DNA from 2 places in the Ideonella sp. FW305-24 genome. Region 1 is predicted to be linked to the other one. Evidence: predicted binding sites of a transcription regulator. Region 1 holds the regulator's gene; the other holds the start of a gene.

Region 1 (7,163 bases):
AAGCGAAGTCCAGCGTGCTGAGTGCGGTGCCGCCGATCGAGGCCGGCAGCAGCGCCTTGACGAAACCGGCGTCGGCCATGGCCTTGTAGAACGGGCGCGTGGCGTAGAACCGGTCCTCGGGCCGGGGGATCGGGGCGATGGTGGGCGCGACCTTGCGCAGGACCTCGGCACCGAACGCACGCGCGCCCATTTGCAGGCCCTGCTGCGCCTCGGAGAGCTGGAAATCGATAGCCATGCGAAACGACCTTTCTTGCGGGAGTTGGGGAAAGCGACGATGGATCGTAGGCAGGGGGTCTGCTGTCATCTCGCCAGTCCATGCAGGCCCAATTGATGATTCGCGCAAGCACGGCAGCGCCGCCCTCCACCGCTCTCGCCAAGGCGCGGGCACGCCCGTTCGCGCCACCGCCGGCACGCGATGGCCTCCGTGCTCTGGCCCGGACCTTGCATCTTTTCGGTCCGCAGGCGCCTGGATCCGGGCCTGCGCCACCTGCCACCGCACCGGCGTGCGAAAAGGCTGCACCGAGATGACGCAGCCTGCGCGCGCCTCGTGCACAGCATGGGCACACGCTGCAAGCCCGTCACGCCATGAGTTGTCTTTTCGTGCAAGGCCAGTTGACGATCTGTGCAAAGCGAGCACCCACATGACGCGCTTGAACGGCATGCCATGCCGCGCCACCGCCGAGCGGCGCCCGCGCCTGACATGGGCCGCGCGTGTGCCCGCGGAGTAGCCAGCAATGCAGCGGGTCTGGACCACCGAAGCCTGTGCGCAGCACGAGCGATTCAGCTACTGGCGCGAGGTCCTCTGCCAGGCCTTTGTTTCGCTCAATCCCGTCCTCAAGCAAAGCGACCCAGGGCCCGATTTCACCGGCGAGGCCAGTTCCAGCCCGCTCTCGCTGAGCATGCAGACCCGCGTGTTCTCACGCAGCCAGTTCGTCCAGCGCCGCTGGGACGAGATCCGCCGCAATCCGGTCGAGTTCTGCTTCGCGAACTTCCAGTTGGAAGGCTCGTGCGTGGTTCGCCAGGATGGCCAGGAAACGCTGGTATCGCCTGGCGACTTCTCGATCGTGGACAGCACGCGGCCGTATTTCCTCGACTTCCGTGAGGACTGGCGCGTGCTGTCGTTCCGCATCCCCAGGAACCAGCTTGTGTCCCGGCTCGCGGCACCGCACCAGGCGACTGCACGCTGCGTCAGCGGACAGACCGGGCTGGGCCTGGTCGCAGCCCGCTTCGCCCGGTCGCTGGAACAGGTGGGCGCCGCCACCAGCATCAGCGCGCAGGACGGGCTCAGCGCCGCGCTCAACGGCATCATCACCACCGCGCTGGGCGCGACGCTGGAGGCCCAGGAACAGGACCGGCTGCCGGTGCGCGCAGCCTTTCGCCAGGCGGTCGAGACCTACATTGCCGACCACCTGATGGAGCCACAGCTCGGGCCGGACCAGCTTGCCGCGCGCTTCCGGGTTTCCCGCCGCACGCTCTACGGCCTGTTCGAGGAGGCGCCGCTGTCCGTCAGCAGCCTGATCCGGGAGCTGCGCCTGCAGCGCAGCGCCAGCGACCTGCGCAGACCCGGCCATCCGGGCGTCCTGGCGGTGGCCTTGCGCTGGGGCTTCAACGACGCCTCGCACTTCTCCCGGCTGTTCAAGCAGCGCTTCGGCGTCTCTCCGCGCGGGTTCGCTGCCGGCCAGGCTGCCGCTCGGGAAGACGACCGCTGAGAGCCTGAGGCGGGCGCTGGCCACTTCTTGCGCAAATCCACCGCAGTGGGGAGGGCTGCATCGGCCATTTGGCCGAAGCCTGGCCGGGCCTTTTGCGCCCACAGTGCGGCATGGACACCGCTCGCATTCCCCCGGCACATGCCACCGATGAAAGACGCCCGGAACTGCGCTCTGCAGACCTGCTTCAGGTCGTGGCCAGCGAACTGCCTCAGGCCGAAATGATCACCGCGGTGATCCGCCAGCGTGTGGACCCCGCCCGGCGCGGCGACTATGAGGCCTGGCTGCACCGCATCATCCTGGTTGCCGCCCGCTTTCCCGGCCACAGAGGCGCCCACGTCATTCCGCCGTCGCCAGGCGAGACGCTCTACACGATCACCATCCAGTTCGACACCATCGCCCATGCCGACGACTGGTTTCGCTCCGAGGCGCGCCAGGCGCTGCTCCGAGAAGCCGAGCCCATGCTGACCGGCCCGGAGGAAGTGAAGACCGTCACCGGACTGGAATTCTGGTTCGAGCCGCGCGCCGCCATGCCGGCGCCACGCCGCGCGAAGCAGGCGCTGGCCACGCTGTCGGTGATCTATCCGCTGACCACCGCGCTCGGCCTGCTGATCGGCCCCCTGGTCCACGGCTGGCCCACACCTTGGGGCCGCCTGGCCGGCAACCTGGCCGTCTCCACCGCCACCGTGCTCCTGATGACCTACCTGATCATGCCGCGCTACACCCGCCTGCTGTCGCGCTGGCTGTCGCGGTAGGCACGCGGCACGGGCCGCCCAAAAAGAAAGCCCCGGGCCGGACATCAGCGCGGGGCTCTAACGACTTTTCGCAAGTCGGAGGAGGAGTCAACACGAAAACAATGCGATCAACCCGGGTGGGTTGAGACTGCCAACATCAGAGTGCCGAGGACTGCCTGGTGGTTGTGCCACTGGTTCCCAACAACGGCTCTTTCGACGGGGCTGGCCGTGCGCAAGGCACGGCCGAAAAAACGGGGGCTTACCAGGCGCGCAGCTTGACCCGCAGGCGGGCGATGGATTGGCTGTGCAGCTGGCAGACGCGGGATTCGGTGACGCCGAGCACGGCGGCGATTTCCTTCAGGTTCATGTCGTGCTCGTAGTACATGCTCATCACGTACTGTTCGCGCTCGGGCAGGTTCTTGATGGCTTCGACCAGGGCCTCGCGCATGCGGTGGTCCTGCAGCATGGCCAGCGGGTTGGCTTCCGCGTCGGCCACGTGGCGGTCCAGGTACTCGTCGCCGCCTTCGTCGCCCGACATGTCTTCCAGGTAGACCAGCTGGGTGCCGCGCACCTTGGTCAGCGTGTCCTGGTAGGCGTCCAGCGAGACGCCCATTTCCTTGGCGATTTCGCTTTCCTGCGGTGGGCGGCCCAGCTGCTGTTCGAGTCGATGCACGGCGGCTTCGATCTCGCGCTGCTGGCGGCGGTTGCCGCGGCTCATCCAGTCGGTGCCGCGCAACTCGTCGAGCATGGCGCCGCGGATGCGCTGGGTGGCGAAGGTCTCGAACTGCACGCCCTGGCCCACGTCGAAGCGGCCCAGCGCATCGTTCAGTCCGATCATGCCGACCTGTATCAGGTCGTCGATCTCGACGTTGGCAGGCAGCTTGGCAATCATCTGGTGCGCGAGGCGGCGCACCAGAGGGCTGTACTGCTTGAGCAACGCATTGGCGTCGAGACGGCCGGTGGCGGTGTACATGAATGCAGTCTCCGTCTATCAATCCAGGGAAAGTGAGGCGCCCTGGCCGGCAAGTGCCGGGCTGGGGGCGAAGGAGGAAGGCGCGGCCAGACCGGTCAACTGGTCTTCCGCCAGCTGGGACAACTCGGGCGAGGCGGGCTTGTTCAGGGAAACGTCACGGTCGACCGCAGCCCAGTTGCGCATTGCGGCGGCCAGGAAGTTGTCGGCGCAGCTGGACAGGCGGTCGGCCACGCGCTCGGCGCGGCGCGGCCGCGAGGCCATGCCGACCAGCAGGTCAAAAGCCATCAGCCCCAGGCGCTGCGAGAGCAGCTTCATCGCGGCATAGGCCTCGGTGAGGCTGACCGATTCGAGCCCCGCCATCAGGATGGGGCAGACCTCGCGCGCACCCAGCAGGCGGCACAGGTCGCGCGCCTCGGCGTGCACGATGATGACGTGGGCAAACGGCGCGGCCTGTTCCACCGCCGCCAGCCAGGCTTCGCTGGAGCCGCGGCTGTTGACATGGCGGCGCGGCAGGCCGCGGGCGGCCAGGTAGGAAACGCTGTCGCCCAGGCGTTCAATGCAGGACGGCAGGTCCATGTCGACCAGCTCGTTGGGCAGCGGCGAGCTGTCTGCGGCGTCCAGCACCAGGGCATGGGCACCCAGCTCGGCAAAGGCCAGGCTGAGGCGCTCCAGCATCACGGCGGCCATGTCGACATGCGGGTTGGCGACGACCGGCACGATCTGCACCTGCTGGCCGGAAAAGAGGCGGCGCAGGCCATCGGCCTGGTCGGCGGTGGTGGAAGCGTTGGAGGTGAAGGCGTTCATACGGCTACTGGCATTCACTGGGGTTACAGGCGCTGCATCGGCGCGGCACCGGGCGCGGCGGCCGGGCGGTGCAGGGCCGAGAAGACCAGCTGCACGTCGTTGGCATCGATTCGGTAGGCCGCGCTGCCGCCGCCACGCATCGCGCGGTGCATCAGCGCGTTGGCCGACAGGCGGTGCCAGTCTTCCGGCACGCGCTGGCCGTTGGCCACGCCCAGCACCTTCATGCGGTGGCGGATCACGGCGTCCAGCGCGGGGGCCAGCTTCACGGCTTCGTCGAGCTTGGAGAGGATCACGCCCTTGCATTGCGCGGCGCGCCAGGCGGTCATCACGTCGTCAATGGTTTCGCCTTGCGACGAAGCGTCCACCACCAGCAAGCGCTGGATGGAACGGTGCTGCAGCATCTCCAGCAGTTCGCGGCAGCGCGCATCGCGCTGGGCCATGCCGGCGGTGTCGATCAGGACCATCTTCTTGCCCGACAGCAGGTCCAGCAGGTCTTCCAGCGAAGCGCGGTCATGGGCGGTGTGGACGGGCACGCCGAGGATGCGGCCATAGGCGCGCAGCTGCTCGTGGGCGCCAACACGGTAAGCGTCCAGCGTGATCAGGCCGAGGTGGTTGGCGCCGTGCGCGGTGGCAAAGGCGGCGGCCAGCTTGGCGGTGGTGGTGGTCTTGCCCACGCCGGTGGAGCCGATCATCGCGAACACGCCGCCCTGCTCTTCCAGGGCCGGCTCTTGCTCACCGGTCAGCAGGTTGCGCTCCAGCACGGTGGTGGCCCAGGTCAGTTCGTCGCTGGTGCCGGCAGGCAGGGACTCGACCAGCTTGCGCGTCAGGCCGGGCGTGAAGCCGCAGTCCATCAGCTTTTGCGACAGCACGGCCTGGCGCGGCTCGCGCTGCAGCTTTTCCATGAAGGCCAGCGTGCCGAAGCGTTCTTCGATCAGGCCCTTCATCGAGCGCAGCTCGTTAACCATGTCGATCTGGTCGCGTTGCTGGCCGACCGGCTCGCCCAGCGTGGGAATGTCCATGCCCAGGTGATCGGGCTGGCGGCGCACCGGGCCGCGGCGCACCGGTGCCGTGGGTACCGGCACCGACATGCGGGCCGACAGCGTGGGGGCCTGGGCCAGCATGGCTGCGGTGGGCGCCGGGGCGCGCTGCGGCTGCTGGATGGGTGCCTGGGCGCGGGCCATGGCCTGCGGTTGCGGCGCGGGTGCCTGCGGTTCGTGTTGCGGCTCGGCGCTGCTGTCGATCGCGGCCTGGCGGCGGCGCAGCATGCGGTCGCGCACATAGTCCTGGAAGGACAGCGTGCTCATCGCCAGCTGTTCGACGTCGTCGTTCACGCCAGCGCTCAGGTCGTGTTCCATCGGCGAAGGTTCGGCAGCCGGCGGCGGCAGGCGGTCGGCCAGGCGGCGGCCGGGCGCGGCACGCTCGGCCTGCAGGCGCTCGGCGCGCGCAGCCAGCGATTCACGGGCGGCCGGGCGGCCAGCAGCCGGCGCGGCGGCCTGGCTGGAGACACGCTCCAGCTGCTCGACCGAGTCCGGCGCCATGGCCAGCACTTCCATGCCTTCGGCGCAGGGTTTGGTGGACAGCACAACCGCGTCTTCGCCAAAGGCCTGGCGCACCAGGGCGAAGGCCTCGCGCGACGTGCGCGCGGTGAATCTCTTGACGTTCATGCTGCTTGCTCCTGCGAAGCCACCGAGGGGGCGGCGCGCCAACTACCTTGAGCTCGGAAGAAGGAGGTCATGCGGCACCTCCGATGATCGAGCCGATGCGGATCGAATGCGTTTCCGGAATCTCGCTGTGGGCCAGCACCTTCAGGCGCGGTGCCGCCCGCTTGAGCAGGCGCGCCAGCGGTGCGCGCAGTGCGTCGGGCACCAGCAGGCAGGCCGGGTGGCCCAGGTTCTCCTGCTTCTTCGCGCTCTCCGCCGCCTGGCGGGTCAGCGTGTCGGCCACGCCCGGGTCCAGCGCAGCGCCGTGCGGCGAGTTCAGGGCCTGGGTCACCAGGCGTTCGAGTTCGGGTTCCAGCGCGATCACGTCGAGCTCCTTGGCCGGGCCGTAGATCTGCTGCACGATGGCCGGGGCCAGGTGAATGCGGATGCGGCGGGCCAGTTCGGCCGGGTCGGTCACCATGCTGGCGTGTTCGGCCAGGCATTCGACGATGGAGCGGAAATCGCGGATGTGCACGCCCTCTTCCAGCAGCAGCTGGAGGACTTTTTGCAGGGTAGCGATGCCGACCATCTTGGGGACCACGTCTTCGATGAGTTTGGGAGCGAGCTTGGTGACATGTTCGACCAGGGCCTGGGCTTCGGTTCTGCCCAGCAACTTGGCCGCATTCATTTGCATCAAGTGTGAAAGATGGGTGGCCACCACGGTCGAGCAATCAACAACCGTAAATCCAGCCATTTGGGCCTGCTCCTTCTGGCGCTCCTCTATCCACACTGCGGGCAAACCGAATGCCGGGTCCACGGTCTTGGTGCCGGGCAGCTGCGGCGCGTTGCCGCCGGGGTTGATCGCCAGGTACATGCCCGGATAGGCCTCGCCCTCGCCGATGGTGGCGCCGCGCAGCGTGACGCGGTACATGCTGGGCTTGAGGTCCAGGTTGTCGCGGATGTGCACCGAGGGCGGCAGGAAACCCACTTCCTGGGCGAACTTCTTGCGCACGCCCTTGATGCGGCCCAGCAGGTCGCCCTGGCGCGCCTTGTCGACCAGCGCGATCAGCCGGTAGCCGACTTCCAGGCCAAGGGTGTCCACCGGCTGCAGGTCGTCCCAGGTGGCCTCGGCGTTCGAGGCCGGCGCGTTGTCCACCACCGGCCGGGTCGCCTCGGTGGCCTCTTCCTTCTGGCGCTTGGTCAGCCACCAGGCGTAGTAGCCGATCAGGCTGGCCATCGCCAGGAAGACGATGTTGGGCATGCCGGGGATCAGGCCCAGCGCGCCGATGATGGCCGCCGTCAGCCC
Region 2 (7,163 bases), on a different contig from region 1:
GCGTTCAGCGCATCCTGCCGGGTCTGCAGGCTGCCGTCCGAAGCGGTGGCGGCGTCGGCAAGGTCGCGGAAGCGATCCATGAAGCCGGAGCTATCGGCATCGGCGCCGTCGGTGGCCAGCGCCTTGCGCACCTCGGCCGGATTCTTCATCGCAGTTTCAAGCTTCGCGCTGTCCAGCTTCAGGGTGCCGTCCGCGGCCATGGAGATGCCGATGTCGGACAGGTGCGACAGCGAAGACGAGGCCTTGGTGCCGTCGTTGATGATGCCGCGCATCTGCCACTGGAAGCCGATGGCGGTGCGGTCACCCTGCAGCGGCGCGCCCTTCTTGGCCGTTTCGTCGTACTTGGTCTGGTCCTTGATGTAGCTGGCCAAGTCATTGAAGGCCTTGACGAAATCCTTGATGCCGGTGGTCACCGCGTCGGTGTTGTCGGTGATGGTGATCTCGGTGGTCGCGTCACCCGTCACTTTGCCCACGGTGAAGGTCACGCCTTCGGCCACGGTGCTGAAGGTGTTGGTGCTGGACTCGACCTGGATGCCGTTGACCGTGGCTTTGGCATTGCCGGCCGCCAGGTTGCGCGTCATCGTGTTGCTGGAAGCGGTGGCGTCATAAGCCAGTGCCGACAGACCGGTGCCGGCATCGCCATCGTCACTGGTTTCGCTTGCCGTGATGCGGAAGCCGTTCTCGGCGCCGGTGGCAGTGGAGCGCAGCGACAGGCGCGAGCCGTTGGCGTCAGTGACGATGCTGGCCGTGACGCCGGCACCCGCCGCGTTGATCTTGTCCCGAACGGACGTCAGGCTGGTGTCGTCCGGGCCGATGGTGATGTTCAGCGCGCTGCTGCCATCCTTGGCAGTGAAGCCACTCGCAGGACTGCCGCTGCCCCAGGTGCCCAGTTCGATCGTCAACGTGCCTTCGCTCAGCGTTGCGCTGGAAGACGAAAACGCGCCCGAGGTGAGCGTCTGGGACGAGGCCAGGGCCTGCACGGAGACGGAATAGCTGCCAGCGGCTGTGCCATCTTCGGCCGAGCCGGCAACGGCCGTGCTGTCGCTGGAAGTGAAACTCTTCTTCGACCACAGGCTGAGGTCGGCCAGCGCCTGGGCCTTGTCGCCCATGGTCGAGGCATAGCTCTGCATCTTGCCCATCGAGGACAGCGTGGTGCTGAGCGTCGTCTGCTCGGTGGCCAGCAGGTCAACCGGCCTGTGCTCGACCGCCATCAGCGACTTGATGATGGAAGTGACGTCCAGCCCGGAGCCAACGCCCATCGAGGAAAGAGTGCTGCTGGTCATGGTCGGCCCGTCCTTCTGTCCGGCGAGGAATCACCGGTTCTGTGACAACAATGTCGGCGCGAGCACCACGAACTTGAGGGGCTGCGCACCGGAAAGAAAGCCGGCGTCGCGCCGCGTTTGCGCGGCCCCCGGCCGGAGATCAGCCCAGCAGCTTCAGCACCGACTGCGGCAGCTGGTTGGCCTGGGCCACCATCGCCGTGCCGGCCTGCTGCAGGATCTGCGCGCGGCTCATGTTGGCGGTTTCCTGCGCGTAGTCGGCGTCCATGATCCGGCTGCGCGCGGCGGCCTGGTTCTCGACCGATTGCTGCAGGTTGGAGATGATCGCGTCGAAGCGGCTCTGGGTCGCACCGAAGGTCGCACGGGTGTTGTTGACCGTGTCGATGGCCGCGTCGATGTTGTTGATCACATCGGCAATCGCGCCTGACGTCGCCGCAGCATCGATCACCGCGCTGGTCGAGGTGACCGTGGTGATGTCGCTGGACGTCGCCATGTTGGTCGTCGCCACGTCGATCACGTCGTCGGTCGTCGTGTTGGCGCCGATCTGGAAGGTCAGCGTCGTCGCATCGGCGCCCAGGATGTGCTTGCCGTTGAAGGTCGTGCCACCCAGCACGCGGTTGATTTCCGACTGCAGCTGGGTGAATTCCTTGTTCAGCGAATCCTTGTCGGAACTCGAGTTCGTCGAGTTTCGTGCCTGGACAGCCAGTTCCCGCATGCGCTGCAACGCGTCGCCCACCTTGGACAAAGCGCCTTCCGCGGTCTGCGAGAGCGAGATGCCGTCATTCGCGTTGCGGATCGCAACGTTCATGCCGCGCACCTGCGAGTTCATGCGTTCTGCAATCGCCAGGCCTGCAGCGTCATCCTTGGCGGAATTGACACGCATGCCGGACGACAGTCGCTGCATCGACGTCTGCAACGACGACTGCGACATGTTCAGGTTTCGCTGCGCGTTGAGCGAAGCGATGTTCGTGTTAATGGTCTGCGGCATGTGAGCACTCCTCAAGAATCAACCACACCCGGCGAACGTGCCGGCTTGCATGAACCGCTGCGGGTTTGAAACCGCCGCGGGCCCTACAGCCCGGCACTCGATCACCGTCGAAAAGCGCCGCGTCGGATTGACACGGCACCGGACTCGTCAGTGCTTCCGGACCACGCCGCCCGAGCAAGGGCGATGCGTTAGGTGTGATTCTCAAAGCAGTGCCCGATCTGCAAAGCCGCGAAATGCAAGCCGAATCGGGTCTTCTTCCATCCTGGCTTTCGCCGGGATGCCGAACCCGGCCAAAAGCCGGGTGCGGATGGGGAGCCAATGTTCAGAAGGAGGCCAGCGAGGCCGGGGTCGCCCCCGTGTCGCCGGCTTCCTCAGCCCTTTGTTTACTGCAGCAGACGCAGGACCTGCTGCGGCAGCTGGTTGGCCTGGGCGACCATCGCGGTGCCGGCCTGCTGCAGGATCTGGGCGCGGCTCATGTTCGCGGTTTCCGTCGCGAAGTCAGCGTCCATGATGCGGCCGCGGGCTGCGCTTTGCGATTCCACGCCTTGCTGCAGGTTGGCGATCACCGCGTCGAAGCGGCTTTGCGTGGCACCGAAGGTGGCGCGCTGGTCGTTCACCGTGTTGATGGCGGTGTCGATGTTGTCGATCACCGTCGCCAGGGCACCCGAGGTGGCGCTTGCATCGATGGCAGCCGACGAGCCGGTGACAGCGATCATGTCCGTGTTCGTCACCATGTTGGTGGTGTTCACGGTGATGGTGTCGTCCGCGCTGGTGTTCGCGCCGATCTGGAAGGTCATGGCGGTCGCATCGGCGCCCAGCATGTGCTTGCCGTTGAAGGAGGTACCCCCCATCACACGGGTGATTTCTTCCTGCAGCTGGCCGAATTCCTTGTTCAGCGAATCCTTGTCGGAGCTGGTGTTGGTGGCGTTGCGTGCCTGCACTGCCAGTTCACGCATGCGTTGCAGCGAGTCGCCCACCTTGGCCAGTGCACCTTCAGCGGTCTGCGCCAGCGAAATGCCGTCGTTGGCATTGCGGATCGCGACGTTCATGCCGCGAACCTGCGAATTCATCCGTTCGGCGATCGACAGGCCAGCGGCGTCGTCCTTGGCCGAGTTGATGCGCATGCCCGAAGACAGGCGCTGCATCGAGGTGGACAGCGACGATTGCGAAGAAGCCAGGTTGCGTTGAGCGTTCAGCGAGGCAACGTTGGTATTGATGGTTTGAGCCATGATAGTTACTCCAGAATGGGTTCCAAAAGTCTTCCGGTTAAAGCACCGGCGGTTCGTCTTTCGCCTAAGCGCCGGGTGCTCCTCCGGTCGGGCAACTACTCATTTGCCTGACCCTTGGCCATCTCACCGGACCTACAGGACACCGTTGTTTGCGTCCTGTGAGTGGGATATCGGATGCGACTTTTGGAACCTTTAGGACTATCTGCGCCTGCACCCCGAAGCAGCGTCCTGGCAACGCCGGTTCGGGAATTCAGTGGGCTCAGGCCGGTTCGGAAAGAACCGGTTCAACCTGCGACCCTTGCTGGGCCGCCTTGGCGTCATCGAAGCAGCGACAGCACTTGCTGGGGCAGCTGGTTCGCCTGGGCGACCATCGCAGTGCCTGCCTGCTGCAGGATCTGGGCGCGGCTCATGTTGGCGGTTTCGGTCGCGAAGTCGGCGTCCATGATGCGGCCGCGGGCGGCGCTCTGCGCCTCCACGCCCTGCTGCAGCTGGGAGATCACGGCGTCGAAGCGGCTTTGCGTCGCACCGAAGGTCGCGCGCTGGTTGTTGACCGTGTCCAGGGCGGTGTCGATGTCGTCGATCACCGAGGCGATGGCGCCCGAGGTGGCCGAGGCGTCGATGCTCGCCGAGGAGCCGGTCACCGCCTGCATGTCGCTGTTGGTCACCATGTTGGTGGTGCTGACATTGATCACGTCGTCGTTGGTGGTGTTGGCACCGATCTGGAAGGTCATGGCGGTCGCATCGGCGCCCAGCATGTGCTTGCCGTTGAAGCTGGTGCCGCCCATCACGCGGTTGATTTCGCTCTGCAGCTGGCCAAACTCCTTGTTCAGCGAGTCCTTGTCGGAGCTGGTGTTGGTCGAGTTGCGGGCCTGGACCGCCAGTTCACGCATGCGCTGCAGCGAGTCGCCCACCTTGGCCAGCGCGCCTTCAGCGGTCTGCGCCATCGAGATGCCGTCGTTGGCATTGCGGATGGCCACGTTCATGCCCCTGACCTGCGCATTCATGCGTTCGGCGATCGACAGGCCGGCAGCGTCGTCCTTGGCTGAATTGATGCGCAAGCCGGAAGACAGGCGTTGCATCGAAGTGGACAACGACGATTGCGAGGCCGACAGGTTGCGCTGTGCGTTCAGCGAAGCAACGTTGGTGTTGATGGTGGAAGACATTGGGATAACTCCTGCACGGGGCTTGATAACAAGGACCGGAATGGCCCTGGGGTTGCGCCCCCGCTTCAGTTTGTTGGGGCCGTACCCTGGATTTCGGAACCTTGATCGCCGGACTTGAGGGTTTTTTTTCCCGCTTTTCCTTCGATCAACCGGACGCGCTTTGCGGCCTGGGTGGCAGCCGGTCGTCTTGCCGACCAAATGGCCGCCGCCCACCCTGCTTATCGACCGATTGAAGACACCCTGCAGTCCTAAAGTTTCCAAAATGACGGCCAAGCCCCCGCCTCCCCGCCCGCAAGACCCACCGCCCGGCGCCCAGCGCTTCCGGGTGGCGCTGGTGATGATCGTGCGCAACGAGTCGCAGCAGCTCGGCAGGGCGCTGGCCAGTGCCCTGCCCTGGGTGGACGAAGCGCTGGTGCTGGACACCGGCTCCACCGACAACACCGTGGCCCTCGCACGCGCCGCAGGCGCGCGCGTGGCCCATTTCCAGTGGACCCATGACTTTGCCGCGGCGCGCAATGCCGCGCTCGCCCTCGCCGGCGCGGACTGGCACCTGGTGCTGGACGCCGACGAATGGATTGCCGAGGGCGGCCCTGCGCTTGCTTCTCTGCGTGAGTTTGCACCCACTTTTGTTGGCGCCGTGCGGGTGGACAGTCGCCAGGGCGAAGGCCCGCAGGCCAGCACCGCGCCCAGTTGGCTCAGCCGCGTGCTGCCAGGCCATGTGCGCTACGCCGGCCGGGTCCATGAACAGCCGCAGCACCAACTGGATGTGCAGCGCCTGCCGGTGGCCGTGGGTCACAGCGGCTACGCGCCGGCCGCACTGGCCGCCAAGGCCGGCCGCAATGCCAGGCTGCTGCTGGCAGATTTGCGCGAACAGCCAGCCGATGCCTACCTCTGGTACCAGCTGGGCAAGGACCACGACGTGTACGAGCGTTACGCAGACGCCGTGGCCGCCTTCGACCGCGCCGAGGCACTGACCCTCAGCGCCGGCCGCGGCCGTCCGGCCTGGCTGCACGACCTGGTGATCCGCCGCCTGCACGCCTGGAAGCGCTGTGGCCGCCACGCCCAGGCCTTGCAATGGGCCGAGGAAGCGCTGGTGGCCTGGGCCGAATCACCCGACTTCTTCTTTGCCTTGGGCGACCTGCTGCTGGACTGGGCCGCCGACGAACCCCACCGCGCCGAACACCTGCTGCCGATCATCGAACAGGCCTGGCAGCGCTGCCTGCACCTGGGCGAGCGGCCGGAGCTGGAAGGCGCGGTGGCCGGCCGCGGCAGCGTGCTGGCGGCCAACAACCTGGCACTGCTGTACGACTTGATGGACCGCCCGGCCGAAGCCGCCTCCTGCCGCGCCCTGGCTGACGCAGGCTGAAGCCGGGGTCGACCAGCTTCCGCCTGTCATCATGGCGGCATGCCTGCCCGCCAAACCCCCCTGAAACAGCTGCTGGCCAACCACCAGTTCGCCAAGCCCAACCGCGAATTCAAGCTTGCGGCCATCGACACCGCCGCCAAGCCCTTCTCCGGCGGCGACAAGGCCGATGACAAGGCCGCGGTCGACGCGCTGGCGCTGGAGCTCGACACCCTGCAGAACCTCTTCTTCGCCGACCGCCGCTTCAAGCTGCTGGTCGTGCTGCAAGGACTGGACACCAGCGGCAAGGACGGCACGCTGCGCGGCGTGTTCGGCCGCATGAGCCCGCTGGGCGTGCGCACCGTGGGCTGGAAGGCGCCGACCGAACCGGAGCGCGCGCATGACTTCCTCTGGCGCATCCACCAGCAGTTGCCCGCAGCCGGCGAGATCACCGTCTTCAACCGCAGCCACTATGAAGACGTGCTGGTGCCGGTCGTCAATGGCCAGCTGAGCCTCAAGCAGACCTCGCAGCGCTACGCCCAGATCAACGACTTCGAGCGCCTGCTGAGCGAAACCGGCACCGTGATCGTCAAGTTCATGCTGCACATCTCCAACAAGGAGCAGCGCCAGCGCCTGCAGGACCGGCTGGACGACCCGACCAAGCGCTGGAAATTCCAGTCCGACGACCTCACCGTGCGCAAGCAGTGGGACGCCTACCAGCAGGCCTACCAGCGGGCCATTGCCGCCACCGCGACCCCCTGGGCACCGTGGACCATCGTGCCGGCAGACTCCAAGACCCACCGCAACCTGATGATTGCCACGGTGCTGAAGGACCAGTTGCAGCGGCTCAAGCTGCGCTACCCGCCGTCCGACCCGGCGCTGGACCGGCTGCGGGTCGAATAGCAGGGAACTGGCCGGCTGCGGGCCTGCTTATCCGCGCCTGCCGCCGCGCCAGCGCTGCCACAGTGGCAAGGATGAGCCGCCATGCCACCGCCCTCCCCAATGCCCTCGAACGCCATTGGCAAGCGGGGCTGCAAGCCTTGAAAAACCGCGCCTGGGACCGCGCCATCGCCGAGTTCGGCCACGGCGCGCGTCTTGCGCCCTCTGACCGGCTGATGTGGCTGAACCTGGCCCGCGCGCAACTGGCCGGCGGAGCGCTGG

The links. Region 1 encodes FliA, which starts transcription of late flagellar genes. Its sites were predicted from a motif close to CTAAAGTTTNNNNNNNNNNNGCCGNTA; they were not measured.
Region 2: AC3WR5_RS26050 (flagellin domain-containing protein) is a predicted target of FliA. The motif match lies at 3,666-3,692, and genes of this name have one in related genera.

What each region holds. Positions count from the first base shown of each region.
Region 1 covers NZ_JBYTAI010000016.1:108,160-115,322, forward strand. Annotated here, with positions in the region: gene AC3WR5_RS29275 (acyl-CoA dehydrogenase family protein) at 1-235, opposite strand, end outside; gene AC3WR5_RS29280 (helix-turn-helix domain-containing protein) at 735-1,709, shown strand; gene AC3WR5_RS29285 (antibiotic biosynthesis monooxygenase) at 1,820-2,461, shown strand; gene AC3WR5_RS29290 (RNA polymerase sigma factor FliA) at 2,700-3,413, opposite strand; gene AC3WR5_RS29295 (MinD/ParA family ATP-binding protein) at 3,432-4,217, opposite strand; gene flhF (flagellar biosynthesis GTPase FlhF) at 4,241-5,881, opposite strand; gene flhA (flagellar biosynthesis protein FlhA) at 5,949-7,163, opposite strand, start outside.
Region 2 covers NZ_JBYTAI010000013.1:5,843-13,005, forward strand. Annotated here, with positions in the region: gene fliD (flagellar filament capping protein FliD) at 1-1,283, opposite strand, end outside; gene AC3WR5_RS26045 (flagellin domain-containing protein) at 1,423-2,268, opposite strand; gene AC3WR5_RS26050 (flagellin domain-containing protein) at 2,652-3,497, opposite strand; gene AC3WR5_RS26055 (flagellin domain-containing protein) at 3,815-4,660, opposite strand; gene AC3WR5_RS26060 (glycosyltransferase) at 4,923-6,026, shown strand; gene AC3WR5_RS26065 (PPK2 family polyphosphate kinase) at 6,066-6,905, shown strand; gene AC3WR5_RS26070 (O-linked N-acetylglucosamine transferase, SPINDLY family protein) at 6,977-7,163, shown strand, end outside.